Regions from separate parts of the Corynebacterium hindlerae genome, predicted to be linked through region 1. Evidence: riboswitches for the same ligand, from Rfam matches in the RefSeq annotation. Region 1 holds a riboswitch; each other region holds the start of a gene.

Evidence for each region. A riboswitch is a leader RNA that binds a small molecule or an ion and turns the genes downstream of it on or off. The one in region 1 is predicted to bind cobalamin.
Region 2: it holds a riboswitch for cobalamin, as region 1 does, so the genes downstream of both, HW450_RS05155 (ABC transporter substrate-binding protein) here and HW450_RS12395 (energy-coupling factor ABC transporter permease) in region 1, are expected to answer to the same signal.
Region 3: it holds a riboswitch for cobalamin, as region 1 does, so the genes downstream of both, metE (5-methyltetrahydropteroyltriglutamate--homocysteine S-methyltransferase) here and HW450_RS12395 (energy-coupling factor ABC transporter permease) in region 1, are expected to answer to the same signal.

Annotation. Positions count from the first base shown of each region.
Region 1 is NZ_CP059833.1:2,572,960-2,577,061, reverse strand. It holds gene HW450_RS12410 (energy-coupling factor ABC transporter ATP-binding protein) at 1-42, opposite strand, end outside; gene HW450_RS12405 (CbiQ family ECF transporter T component) at 30-737, opposite strand; gene HW450_RS12400 (energy-coupling factor ABC transporter substrate-binding protein) at 738-1,040, opposite strand; gene HW450_RS12395 (energy-coupling factor ABC transporter permease) at 1,042-1,719, opposite strand; cobalamin riboswitch at 1,765-1,971, opposite strand; gene HW450_RS12390 (cysteine desulfurase family protein) at 1,971-3,068, opposite strand; gene HW450_RS12385 (electron transfer flavoprotein subunit alpha/FixB family protein) at 3,068-3,934, opposite strand; gene HW450_RS12380 (electron transfer flavoprotein subunit beta/FixA family protein) at 3,931-4,102, opposite strand, start outside.
Region 2 is NZ_CP059833.1:1,067,696-1,071,797, reverse strand. It holds gene HW450_RS05165 (DNA-directed RNA polymerase subunit alpha) at 90-1,106, shown strand; gene rplQ (50S ribosomal protein L17) at 1,172-1,693, shown strand; cobalamin riboswitch at 1,949-2,111, shown strand; gene HW450_RS05155 (ABC transporter substrate-binding protein) at 2,149-3,225, shown strand; gene HW450_RS05150 (FecCD family ABC transporter permease) at 3,297-4,102, shown strand, end outside.
Region 3 is NZ_CP059833.1:147,123-151,224, reverse strand. It holds gene metE (5-methyltetrahydropteroyltriglutamate--homocysteine S-methyltransferase) at 1-1,860, opposite strand, end outside; cobalamin riboswitch at 1,892-2,037, opposite strand; tRNA gene HW450_RS00710 (tRNA-Leu) at 2,466-2,551, opposite strand; gene HW450_RS00705 (ABC transporter transmembrane domain-containing protein) at 2,658-4,102, shown strand, end outside.

The sequences.
Region 1 (4,102 bases):
ATCGTGGGAAAAAGTCAGGTCACGGGTCTCTAGAACAGACATAATAAACTCATCACAATCACGGCGCCGCAGGCACGGAGCCAGTTCACGGGGCGCGCCACAGTACGCACTTTCATCGCGGTGGGATCCGCCCGCAGTTCCAATCCTTCTTGCAGCGCCCGAGCCCTGGCAAAGGACAGCACAAATAGCGACGCTGCTTGGCCCGCAACCGAACCCACCCACCGGCGGGTACTGCTATGCCCGAGCCGGGCGGCCTGGGCCTCCCACATCGTCTTCGCCGTCACCACCAGGGCACCCACCAGGCGGTATATCAGGCCCGTGACGTGCACGAGCGACTCCGGAAGGTGCCGACGACGCGCGAACATGAGGATCTCGGACATCGGGGTGGTCAGCGCAAACAACATGGTGATTCCCATGCCCACCACGGACCTAGCCAACACCTCACCGGCGTGCGCCACCCCTCCTGGGACCATGATCAACCCGCCGGAGGTAATGGAGAAAATGAGCGGGCCGAGGCCCAGCGCGATGAACGTCGCCGGGGCCCCGACCAGACCCAGGTACAGTTTCCAGTTGATCCCAGCAGCGACCGCCATCACCAAGGTGATAGCGGCGATCACTGCGAGTTTGATACCGGAAACCGAGATCGCAATAAACAGCAGTACGATGAGCAGGCTTTTTTCGCCCACATTCACGTGCGCCCAGCGGCTCCTAGCAGCGGCTAGTTCCAGGGCATTCATTTAGACAGCAGCAGATTCCTCAGCACGCTGGGTACGGCCACGGAACACACCGAGGACATAACCGAGCAGGCCAGCACCAAGACCAGCTTGCAGCGCGAACCGGCCGGACTCCACTTCTCCTGGCAGTTCACCAGCAACAGATTCGAACCATGGTTCATAATCAGGGTTAGCCTCTTCCACCAAGGTTTCCGCACCCGCGTCGGTGCCCACGAATTGTTCTTCAGCGTCCGGGTCACCGAAATTGAAGAACATCGGGAACATGATCAGAACGCCGGCCACGATGACCAAAACTAGGTTCTTCATTTTAGGCTGCCACCATCTCTCGCTTCGGGGCAGCCACAGGGATGCCCAGAACGGTCAGTTCCTTCTTCGCGATCTGACGCAGGCTGCGGAAGATCAGCACGGACACGATGCCTTCCACGATGGACAGTGGCACCTGAGTTGGGGCGTACAGCGCCAGGAAGGTTCCGGCGGCGTTAGCGAAACCAGCAGCATGGTGTGCTGCCGCCAACTGCAGCGCGGTAACGCAGTAGGTGGCGAAGTTGCCGAGGAATGCAGCGGAGAACATGGCCAGCTCAGGGGACTTGGATCCCAGGAGCTTCCACACCGCGTACGCTACCCACGGGCCCACGATCGCCATGGAGAACACGTTTGCCCCCAGGGTGGTGAGGCCACCGTGCGCCAGCAAAATTGCTTGGAACAGCAGGACAATGGTACCGATGAACGCCATCACCGGTGGTTTGAACAACACCGCTCCGAGGCCAGTGCCGGTGGGGTGGGAGGAAGAACCGGTCACGGACGGGATCTTCAACGCGCTCAGCACGAAGGTAAAAGCACCGGCAGCACCCAACAGCATGCCGGTTTCTGGACGTTCCTTGATCTGTTTGTTGACTGCGTAAGCACCATAAACAACAAAGGGGGTGGCAGCCGCACCCCAGGCTACGCAATGCTCGACGGGGAGAAATCCCTCGGCAATATGCATGACAATCTTCTTTCCAACTTTAGGTCCGTCCATCTCGCGAACCTGTATGAGTAGGCCACTGCAATCGGTCTCCTGGCTTAGCTTCCACGCTGAAAACCTCGCGCACGTCCTTCCCACCCGTGATGCCAACAGGAAGTGAACACGCGCAGCGCCGACAGGTGAAAGCCACCTGTCCTAAGAAGCAATACAGTGACGAGGACCGCTGCCGGATTCTCACCGGCATTCCCGTACATTGCAGCGGATTCAGATTATCAGATTGCCATTCCCGCTTCTCGGGCTTGACGGGCTATTCCCCCCAAGTGGGCTAGTAAAAACTCGACTTCATCCGACGTGGTTGTCCGACCGAGGGTCAGCCGCAAGGCGCCCCGCGCCACCTCCTCAGGCACCCCCATGGCGAGCAGGACGTGGCTCGCGCGGTTCACGCCACTCGCACACGCCGATCCCGTGGACGCCGCCACTCCGAGCATGTCTAAAAGCATGATCAGGCTGTCGCCTTCGGCCCCTGGGAAAGAAACGTGCAGGTGTCCCGGTAGGAGGTCGCCCGTTGAATGGATGACTGCGCCGTCGATAAGCTCGATGCCTGCGCGGAGCCGATCACGCAGCTCGGACAGCCGTGCCTGTTCTGTGTCGATCTCCGCCACTGCCTCGCGCAAAGCCGCTGCCGTTGCCACGGCTCCCGCCACGTCGATGGTGCCGGGGCGGATCCCTCGCTGCTGGCCGCCACCGTACAGGGTGGGTGCCAGCCCGGAGCGGCGCGCCAGCAGGATCCCGACGCCCCTCGGCCCGCCGAACTTGTGCGCAGAGGCAGCCAGTGTGGTGGCGCCGAGCGAAGCAAAGGACACAGGGATGTGCCCCACTGCCTGCACCGCGTCCACATGTACCGGGGTCTGCCCCGCTGCCTCAACCAGCTCATGGACCGGCTGGAGGATGCCCGTTTCGTTGTTCGCCCACATGCAGGTGGCCAGGGCCGCAGGCTCGGCCAATGGCTCGAAGGAGGACACCCGTCCGTCGGTAAGTGGCAGCATCGCAACGTCCGCGCCAAGGGCCGCCACGGTTTCCAGCACCGCCGGGTGTTCGATCTCGGTGGAGACCACGCGGCTAAGCTCCGACTGCCGAAACAGGCCCTGAATGGCCAGGTTGTCGGCCTCAGTACCGGAACCGGTGAAAATGACTTCGATCGGCTCGCAGTCCAGCAGGGAGGCCACCGCTTCCCGGGCCTCGGATAACGCCCGGTTCGCCGCCCTCCCCGCCGCGTACTGGCCGGCGGGGTTGAGAAACTCGGAGGCCGCTAGCCAGGCATCTCGCGCTACCTGGCGGATCGGTGTGGTAGCAGCGTGATCGAAATACACTAGAACTTCTTCAGCAGCTCAGGGATGATGTCTTCCACGTCGCCGACGACACCGAGGTCGGCGATCTTAAAGATCGGGGCGTCCTCGTCGTTGTTCACAGCGATGATCTTCTTCGAGGTCTGCATACCCGAGGTGTGCTGGATGGCTCCCGAGATACCGAGCGCGATGTATAGATCTGGCGACACCGTCACACCGGTTTGTCCCACCTGGTACTGAGCTGGGTACTGGCCGTCGTCGACCGCGTCGCGGGTGGCACCCACGGCGCCGCCCAGGGCGTCGGCAAGCGGCTCAACGTACTCTGCGAAGCCACTCTCGCCGACGCCGCGCCCACCAGACACCACGACCTTAGCGGTCGCCAGTTCAGGGCGCTCCCCCTCAACAGCCGGGGTGAAGCCAGTTACTTGAGCATCCATAACGCCAGCTGCTGGGAGTTCCATGGTGGTCACCGCACCGGAACCGGGGTGTACCGGGGTGACAGAGCCGGGGCGGATGGTGTAGATCGGGCTGGTGCCACCCACCGCTGCGGTGCCGGAGATGGTGTCGCCGAAGATGGACAGTTGCGCGGTACGGTCCGCGTTGATGCCCACCACGTTGGTGAGCACGCCGGAGGCGAGACGGGCAGCGAGACGACCGGCGATCTCGTTGCCCACGGAGTCCGCGAGCAGCACAATCGGCTGCGGGTTCTGGGCCGCGAGCATGGACAGCGCATCCACCGCCGGCATCACTACGCGCCCCTCGGCGGAGCAGCGGACAATGTTGGCGGGGTACTGTTCCTCGTCAAAGGACACGACGGTGACATCGCCCAGCACCTGGGCAGCCGCGATCAGTTCCAGGGTGTGGGACCCTGCTGCGAGTACGTACGTCACTTGATGGCCTCCTGAATGAACTGGTAGATGCGCTCTGCGCCGTCGGTGTACACCATTTCCCCACCGTCGCGCTCCGGGCGTGGCTCAGCTGCGGTGACAGCCGTTGCGGCGTTGGCCAGTCCCACTTGCGAAGGGTCGACCCCCACTTCCGCCAGGGTGAGCACGGCA
Region 2 (4,102 bases), 1.2 Mb from region 1:
CTTTTCGCCACCAACCTGGTGGCGGCAAGCACCACAGTCCATAACTGCCTACTGGCGTCAAATAGCGGGCGTCACATAAGGAGAAGTTCATGCTCATTTCACAGCGTCCAACGCTCACCGAGGAATACGTTGACGAAGCACGCTCTCGCTTCATCATCGAACCACTGGAGCCAGGTTTCGGCTACACCCTCGGTAACTCGCTGCGTCGTACCCTGCTGTCTTCCATCCCTGGTGCAGCAGTGACCAGCGTCAAGATCGACGGTGTGCTCCACGAGTTCACCACCATCGGTGGCGTGAAGGAAGATGTTTCCGACATCATCCTGAACATCAAGGGCATTGTGCTGTCCTCTGACTCTGACGAGCCAGTGGTCATGTACCTGAGCAAGTCTGGCGAAGGCGTCGTCACCGCAGGTGACATTCAGCCTCCAGCGGGTGTGGAGATCCACAACCCGGATCTGCACATCGCTACCCTCAACGAGCAGGGACGCCTGGACATCGAACTGGTTGTTGAGCGTGGCCGCGGCTACGTCCCAGCAACCCTCAACGCTGGCGGTGGCGAGATCGGTCGCATTCCTGTTGACCAGATCTACTCCCCAGTGCTCAAGGTCAGCTACAAGGTGGAAGCTACTCGTGTTGAGCAGCGCACCGACTTTGACAAGCTGATCATCGATGTCGAGACGAAGAACTCCATCTCCGCACGTGATGCCCTTGCTTCCGCAGGCAAGACCCTGGTTGAACTGTTCGGCCTCGCACGCGAGCTGAACACCGCAGCCGAAGGTATCGAGATTGGCCCATCTCCACAGGAGACTGAGCACATCGCAGCCTACGGCATGGCTATTGAGGATCTGAACTTCTCCGTTCGCTCCTACAACTGCCTGAAGCGTCAGGAAATCCACACCGTCGGTGAGCTCGCTGAGTGCACCGAATCAGACCTGCTGGATATCCGCAACTTTGGCCAGAAGTCCATCAACGAGGTCAAGATCAAGCTCGCCGGCTTGGGTCTGACCCTGAAGGACGCTCCGGAAGACTTCGACCCAACCCAGATCGAAGGCTACGACGCCGAAACCGGCGAGTTCATCGACTTTGACCCGGAAGATTCTGAGTAAAACGCCCTAAGGCTTCCGCCATCCGGGAGCCTGCGCTCATAAACCTGTACACGAGGAGTACAACAATGCCTACCCCTAAGAAGGGCGCCCGTCTCGGCGGTTCGGCTAACAACCAGCGTAAGATCCTGTCTAACCTGGCTGCTCAGCTGATCGAGCACGGCGCAATCAAGACCACCGATGCCAAAGCAAAGGTTCTGCGTCCATACGTAGAGAAGATCATCACCAAAGCTAAGGCCGGCACCATTGCTGACCGACGCAACGTAGCTAAGCTCATCACGAACAAGGAAGTTGTTGCTTACCTGTTCAACGAGCTGGCTCCTAAGTTCGAGAACCGTGCTGGTGGCTACACCCGCATCATCAAGCTGGAGAACCGTAAGGGCGACAACGCTCCTATGGCCCAGATCTCCCTGGTCCTCGAAGAGACCGTTTCCGCTGAAGCTACCCGCGCAGCCCGCGCAGCTGCTTCCAAGAAGGCTGAAGAAGCTCCTGTAGAGGACGCTCCAGAGGTCGAGGCAGACACCGCTACTGACGCAGCTGCTGAAGCTGAGGCAGTAGAGGCCGAAGCCGAGGAGAAGTCCGAGAAGTAATTCTCAGCTCCTGAAAAGCCGTCCCGTCATGAACGTCGGGGCGGCTTTTTGTTGTGTGTGGGTGGGGTTTTCTGTAAAACCCGGGAAGTGAACCTCGGGTTTCGGGCTAGAAATGCCAAATTAGCAAAAGTGAAGCCTGGAAAGTTGCCGAGATCCGGGAAATGCTTCCCGGGGATTGTAGGGGAGGTCTGTGAGGCTAAAAGATTAATTGGTGCCTCTCGTTCAAAAGCCTCTCTTTTATCCGGTATGGTGAAAGCGCTGGTCCTTAACGGGGGTTGATTTCCGTATGAGGCATGAAGAGGGGAATCTGGTGCAAATCCAGAACTGTCCCGCAACGGTAAAAGGAACATAACTAGAGGCGTTGATCACTCAATTATGTGCCTTGAGTCCGAGTACCTGCCAGCGGCAGACGTCTATAGGCGCTGCTTGATAGTTTGGACCGAGGAGTCACACAAGTGAAAAATTCTCCGCACCGGATTATCGGTGTTCTTGCTAGTTTGATACTGGCTATTTCTGCATGCTCTGCGCCAACTGTTTCGACACCTCAAGGCGTCGATAAGCAGGTGCAGGTTACAGATGACGCTGGCCGCACAATTACCTTTGACGAACCCGTTGACGAGATTGTTGTTGCGAACCGCTACAACAGTGAGTTGATTCGTGCGATGGGACACATTGAGAAGGTTGTATCTGTGGACACCAATACCGCGCAGGACCGCGCGTATTGGTCGCAGTTCGATCCGGACAACGTTATTGGTAAGGGGCAGAGCAACCTCAATATCGAGAAAATCATTTCCTTGCACCCGGATGCACTAGTGCTGCCCAAAAATGCTGACTACGAAAGTTATGCAGAGCAACTTGAGCCAGCTGGAATTAAGGTCGTTGTTGTCACCGGGTGGGATAACAAAGCTTTGGACAAGCAAATCGATATCTTGGGGCAGCTGTTTAACGACAAACCTGCAGCAGAAGAACTGATCAAGTTTTATGAAGAAACTCTCGCTTTGGTGAAGGAAAGAGTAGAAAAAGCACCTGAAAGGAAAACCGTGTATTGGGAATACGGTGACCCGTTCACCACGGCATTCCCGGGTACATCCAACGACGGGTGGCATAACATGATCGTTAATGCTGGTGGCGTCAACATTTTCGCAGATCAGCCAGCTACGGGCGATACAGTAGATCCAGAGTATATCCTGCAGACCAACCCCGACCTGATCCTAAAAGTAACTTCCGGTGGTGCACTGAAGAACACCGGTGTGTACACGCCGCCGGCTGATACTGAGTTCCCAAGCATCGCCGAGGAAATGATGGCCCGACCTGGTTGGAACAACCTCAACGCTGTGGCTAATGATCAGTTGTACTTTATGACTGGTTTCCTAGGGGGTGGCCTCGGCAAGGCTATTGGCACTGTATACGTGGCAAAATGGCTATACCCAGAGCAAATGGCTGATGTGAATCCAGATGACTTTTTCAACCGCTGGCTGGAACTACAAAACGCGAAGCCGGTAGACGGACACACATACCACGCCCACCACTAGTAATGGCACAACGGGCGAATTCATCAGTTAACCGCGAGCTACGGCGAAGAGCACTGAAATCCAGTGGTATCTTGGTTTTCTTCACTATCGCGATGCTCGCGGTTTCCTGGATATCGGTAACTAATGGCGTAGCGGGGTTCAATTCTATTGAGCTCTTGGCCACCCTACTTCCTCCTGGGTGGTTGCCTGCGCGCACTTTGGATTACGGCGAATGGGTCATTTTTTCAGGAATTCGACTCCCTCGGGCCATCATTGCAATCATCGCAGGGGCTGGACTCGCGCTGTGTGGCGCCGTGATGCAGATCATCACCCGAAATCCGATGGCAAGTCCGTTTACCACTGGAATATCAAACGCTGCAGCCTTCGGTGCCGGGATGGCCATTTTCTTTGGCTTGACTATCGCAGGGTCCCAAGGAGTAGCTATCACGTTGTGCGCCTTTGTTGCGGCGGCCGCGTGTTCGATAGTGGTAGTCAGTATCTCTGCTGGTGCGCATCGGGGTGCGGCTGCGTTGATCCTGGCAGGTATCGCACTTAGCTACCTGTTTTCCGCACTAACCTCCGGACTTCAGTATGTGGCCAACGAACAGAAGCTCGGTCCCATCCTGTATTGGGCTTTTGGTGATTTAGGGCGAGCTACTTGGCAACACATCGGTTACTTGACAGTTATCGTCACTATCGGTTTAGCGTATGTGCTGATCAATGGCGGGAAATTAGCCCGATTAGCGCTCGGAGACGAAGCAGCGTTAGCGTTAGGAACGCCAGTGCGCCGGATCCGGGTAGAGTCTGGGATCTGGGTTACCGTTATCTCTGCATCAATTATCAGCGTGACTGGGGTTATTGGGTTTGTCGGGTTGGTCGCACCTCATTTGGCATCTAT
Region 3 (4,102 bases), 250 kb from region 1:
GGCCCACTTAAGGTATGCAGCCTGCTTTTCTTTGCGTAGTGGCAGTAATTCTCGAATAGCCGGTTCATCGACCTGGATGATTACTGCACCCGCTGCAATGAGATCAGCTATTTCATCGCGTAGGGCAAGCGCTACCTGATCAGCGGTATCACCAAGCGGTTGGTCGTCCCGCACAAAGCTCCACGCCAGCATGGTGACCGGGCCGGTGAGCATGCCTTTCACTGGCTTGTCTGTGAGGCTTTGGGCCACATTGTACCACTGAACAGTCATTGGTTCGGTGCGTCGTACATCGCCGGAGATGATCGGAGGACGTACGCATCGGGAACCGTAGCTTTGCACCCAGCCGTGGCTAGTCGCAATATACCCCTGCAGTTGCTCACTAAAATACTGCACCATGTCGTTTCGCTCTGGCTCGCCATGAACTAGGACATCCAGCCCCAGTTTGCTCTGAGCCTCAATCACGGTGGAAATTTCGTCGACCATGGCTTGCTGGTACTCGGCGTCGGTAAGTTCTGCGACACGCCACTGCGCCCGGGCACGCCTAATCTCCTGCGTTTGTGGGAAAGAGCCGATAGTCGTCGTCGGAAGCGGTGGCAAGTCGAGAGTTGCGAGCTGCGTTTGCCGACGCTCCTCCCGCGATGCTCGTTGCCGATCAGCATCCGTTACTGCTGCAATTCGTTCCCGAACCTGAGCATCATGCGTCAACTCCGACTGCGCGCGATCCTGCAATGCCGTTCGCGCCGCTGCAAAAAACTCCGAGACATCTTCGCCCTGCAACGCTGCTGCAAGTGCAGCCACTTCGGCCACCTTTTCTTTACCAAAGGCTAGCCAATCTTGGATCTGCCCAAGATCCTCTTTATCAAGGCTATAAGGGACATGGAGGAGGGAGGCGCTGGTGGACACCGCGACTGGGCCTCGTGCAGCCAGTTGTTTCAGAGTGTCAAGTGCCTCATCAAGATTAGTACGCCACACATTGCGGCCGTCCACCACACCGGCAACCAGGAGTTCCTCACCAGTCCAATGCGGCAGCTCCGCCGAGCCGGCAACAAGATCAACACCGATTGCGGTGACCCCGGTTCCGCTGAGTGTCTCCACAGCCTGATCACCGTCTTCAAAATAGGTTTGAACCAGGATCTTCACTGCGGGCAGGCTACCCCCGAGAGTTTCATAGCCTGCTCGCACCCGGCTAAGCACCGCTGCCGGAAGATCAGTGACCAAAGCTGGCTCATCAATCTGCACCCATTCGACACCACTACCGCCAATACGCTTGAGGAGCTCACGGTAGATAGCGAACAGCTCCTCCAGATGATCAAGCGGATCAGATCCATCGGTGGTACGGGCAAGATTGAGATAGGTTAAAGGACCGATAATCACAGGTCGGACTGCAACGCCGAACTTGTCGATTTGATGCCGGAGATCGGCCAAAAACGCATCATCGTCTAGCGAAAAGACAGTATCAGCAGACAGCTCGGGCACAATGTAGTGGTAGTTAGTATCGAACCACTTAGTTAATGCCGACGCCGGAAAATCTACCGATCCCCGTGCTGTGGCAAAGTAACGATCGATAAAACTAGGCAGCGCGTCTCCTTCGTAATCCGCAATAGTGGATACGCGGTGGGGGAGGACTCCAAGTAGCGCCGTGGTGTCAAGTATCGCGTCATAGAACGATTTACCTGCAAAAGGAACCGCCTCGATTCCCGCAGCAAGTAAGTCAGCCGTGTAGGTGTCTGTGAGTTGCGTCGCCACCTCGGCTAGTTCATCGCCAGAGATTTTCTTGTTCCAGTAGCCTTCAAGGGCTTTTTTCAATTCACGATTAGGGCCAATTCGTGGCACACCAGCAATGGTCGCGTGGAAGGTCATAATTCTCTTGATCCTCGTCAGTCGAATTTGTCGGACAAATAACCCAGCGGCAGGTAATCGGACTTAACACGAAGAGTCTGGGAGACAACCACAGAGTTTTTCGATGCATACCGTTGCGGGACAGCTCCGGATTCTCACCGGATTCCCCTGCTTTTTACCGCACAATCTCCACACGTTCCCTAACAGGGGTGATGTGGCGCATTGTGTTGCAAAACACTGGTGAAGCAAATTAGAACACTAGACAGCTTAGTCTGTCAAATGTGGGGTGCTTGGTTTGCAGATCTACACACAACGGGACCCACATTCAGAGCCAACTATCAGAGTGCGCCTTGTTATGCCGGAAAACCGGGAATGCCATCTCCAACGCAAGATCGATCACCCCCACAAAACCCGGGAAGCGTTCCCCGGGTTTTGGCGATTTTTCAGGCTTCACACCTGCTATTTCACTGATTTCGGCCCAAGATCCGGGGAATGCTTCCCGGGTTTTAGCAAGAAACTTCGGGGCCATGACGGGTGAAGTGACAACACAAAAGCGCCGCCCGGGCACACATTTCGCTACTTAACGCAAAAACCCCAGTTCCAAAGAACTGGGGTTTTAAAAACTGTGCCCGAGGGGGGACTTGAACCCCCACGTCCATTAGTAGGACACTAGCACCTCAAGCTAGCGCGTCTGCCATTCCGCCACCCGGGCTGGGTGTTTGTCAGCCTCTCGGCTGGGCACTCGTAAACAATAGCCCGACTAGACTTGAATTAACAAATCAGCAGGTTAATTGCACTTTGTGGTAGGTTTGTCTGTCATGTTCACCCATCCGTCGAAAGTGCCGCCACGTATGCGGTCATGGGCGTGGTTTGTTCCGGAGCACCCACCGGAAGCTGCTCCCATTCTGTCTGGCCAACAGCGTGGTTTTCAGGTTGCGTTAACGGCTCTCGGGAGCCACCGCCGGGCCGTTATTGCCCTGGCCATCGCGTGGTTCTCGTCATCGATGATGTCCGCACTGATTTCTCGGATCGTGGGTTTCGCCGTGGACAAGGTGGTACCCTTTGCAGACATCACGCTGCTAGTTTCTTCCGTCACGGCAATCGTGCTCACGATGACGATCATGTTCTTCGTCGACGCAACAGGTGATTCGCTCACCACGCTTTCCATCAGCCGGGTGGCGCACGACATGCGGTTGGAGCTGGTGCAGCGACTCGTGAGGGGACACAGTACTAAAACTCCGGGCGAGATCCTTAACACCGTTGACGAGGATGCCCAACAGGTGGGGGATGTTAAGCAGATCCTCAACTTCCCGCTAGTGATGGTGGGCTATCTAGCGTCGACCATTATCATCGTCGCGCAGTTTTCATGGCAGCTCGCATCGCTGATGTTCCTCGGCGGTGTCGGCACTGCGGTTGCAAGCTACTTCACAGGTAAAGCGATCGCGAAGATTTCGCGGTCTCGTCGCGCCGCCGAGGCTGCGTCAATTTCGCTGGCGACGGATTACGCCCAGGGTTCCCGGGTGCTAAAGGGGTTGGGCGCGGTGGAACGAGCCGAGGAAAAATTCACCCAGAAAGCAACGGACGCGCTCAGCCTGATGCTCGACGACGCCCGGATCTTCGCGCTCACCAACTTCCTCCGCCAGCTCATCCCGTTGCTAGCGAACATCGCAGTGTTGGGATGCGCGGGCTGGTTCGCAGTGCGAGGAAGCATCACTCCCGGTGAGTTCTTCACGGTGACGCTGGTAGCACCCCCAGCGCTAACGGTAATGGGTTTTGCATTGGGGTTCCTCACCGACTACTGGGCACGCGCCGTCGCTAGCTCAGGCCGGGTGCTGGAGCTGGCCGAGACCACTGCCATCACCGCGCAGCATGGCGACCTCATCACTCCGACACGCACCGGTCTCGAAGTGTGGCTAACGGACACTCCAGCGGCCCGCGACGCGGCACGGAGCGAGCTCGCCACCATGGCCGCCATCCAAGTGCCACACAGCGCAAACATCTTCGAGGGCACGCTCGCGGACAACATTGATCCGACCGGCTCTGCCACCAAGGTCAAGGAAGCACTCGAGGCCGCGGCCTGCGAGGACATCATCCGACGCCTCGGTGGATTCAGCCCGAATGGTGAGCTGCCGGAAGCTGCGATTGGCGAGGCCGGACTGAACCTGTCTGGCGGCCAGCGCCAACGAGTAGCTCTCGCACGCGTCCTGGCGCTCGACCCCGACGTGCTCGTCCTCGATGACCCAACAACCGGCCTGGACGCCGT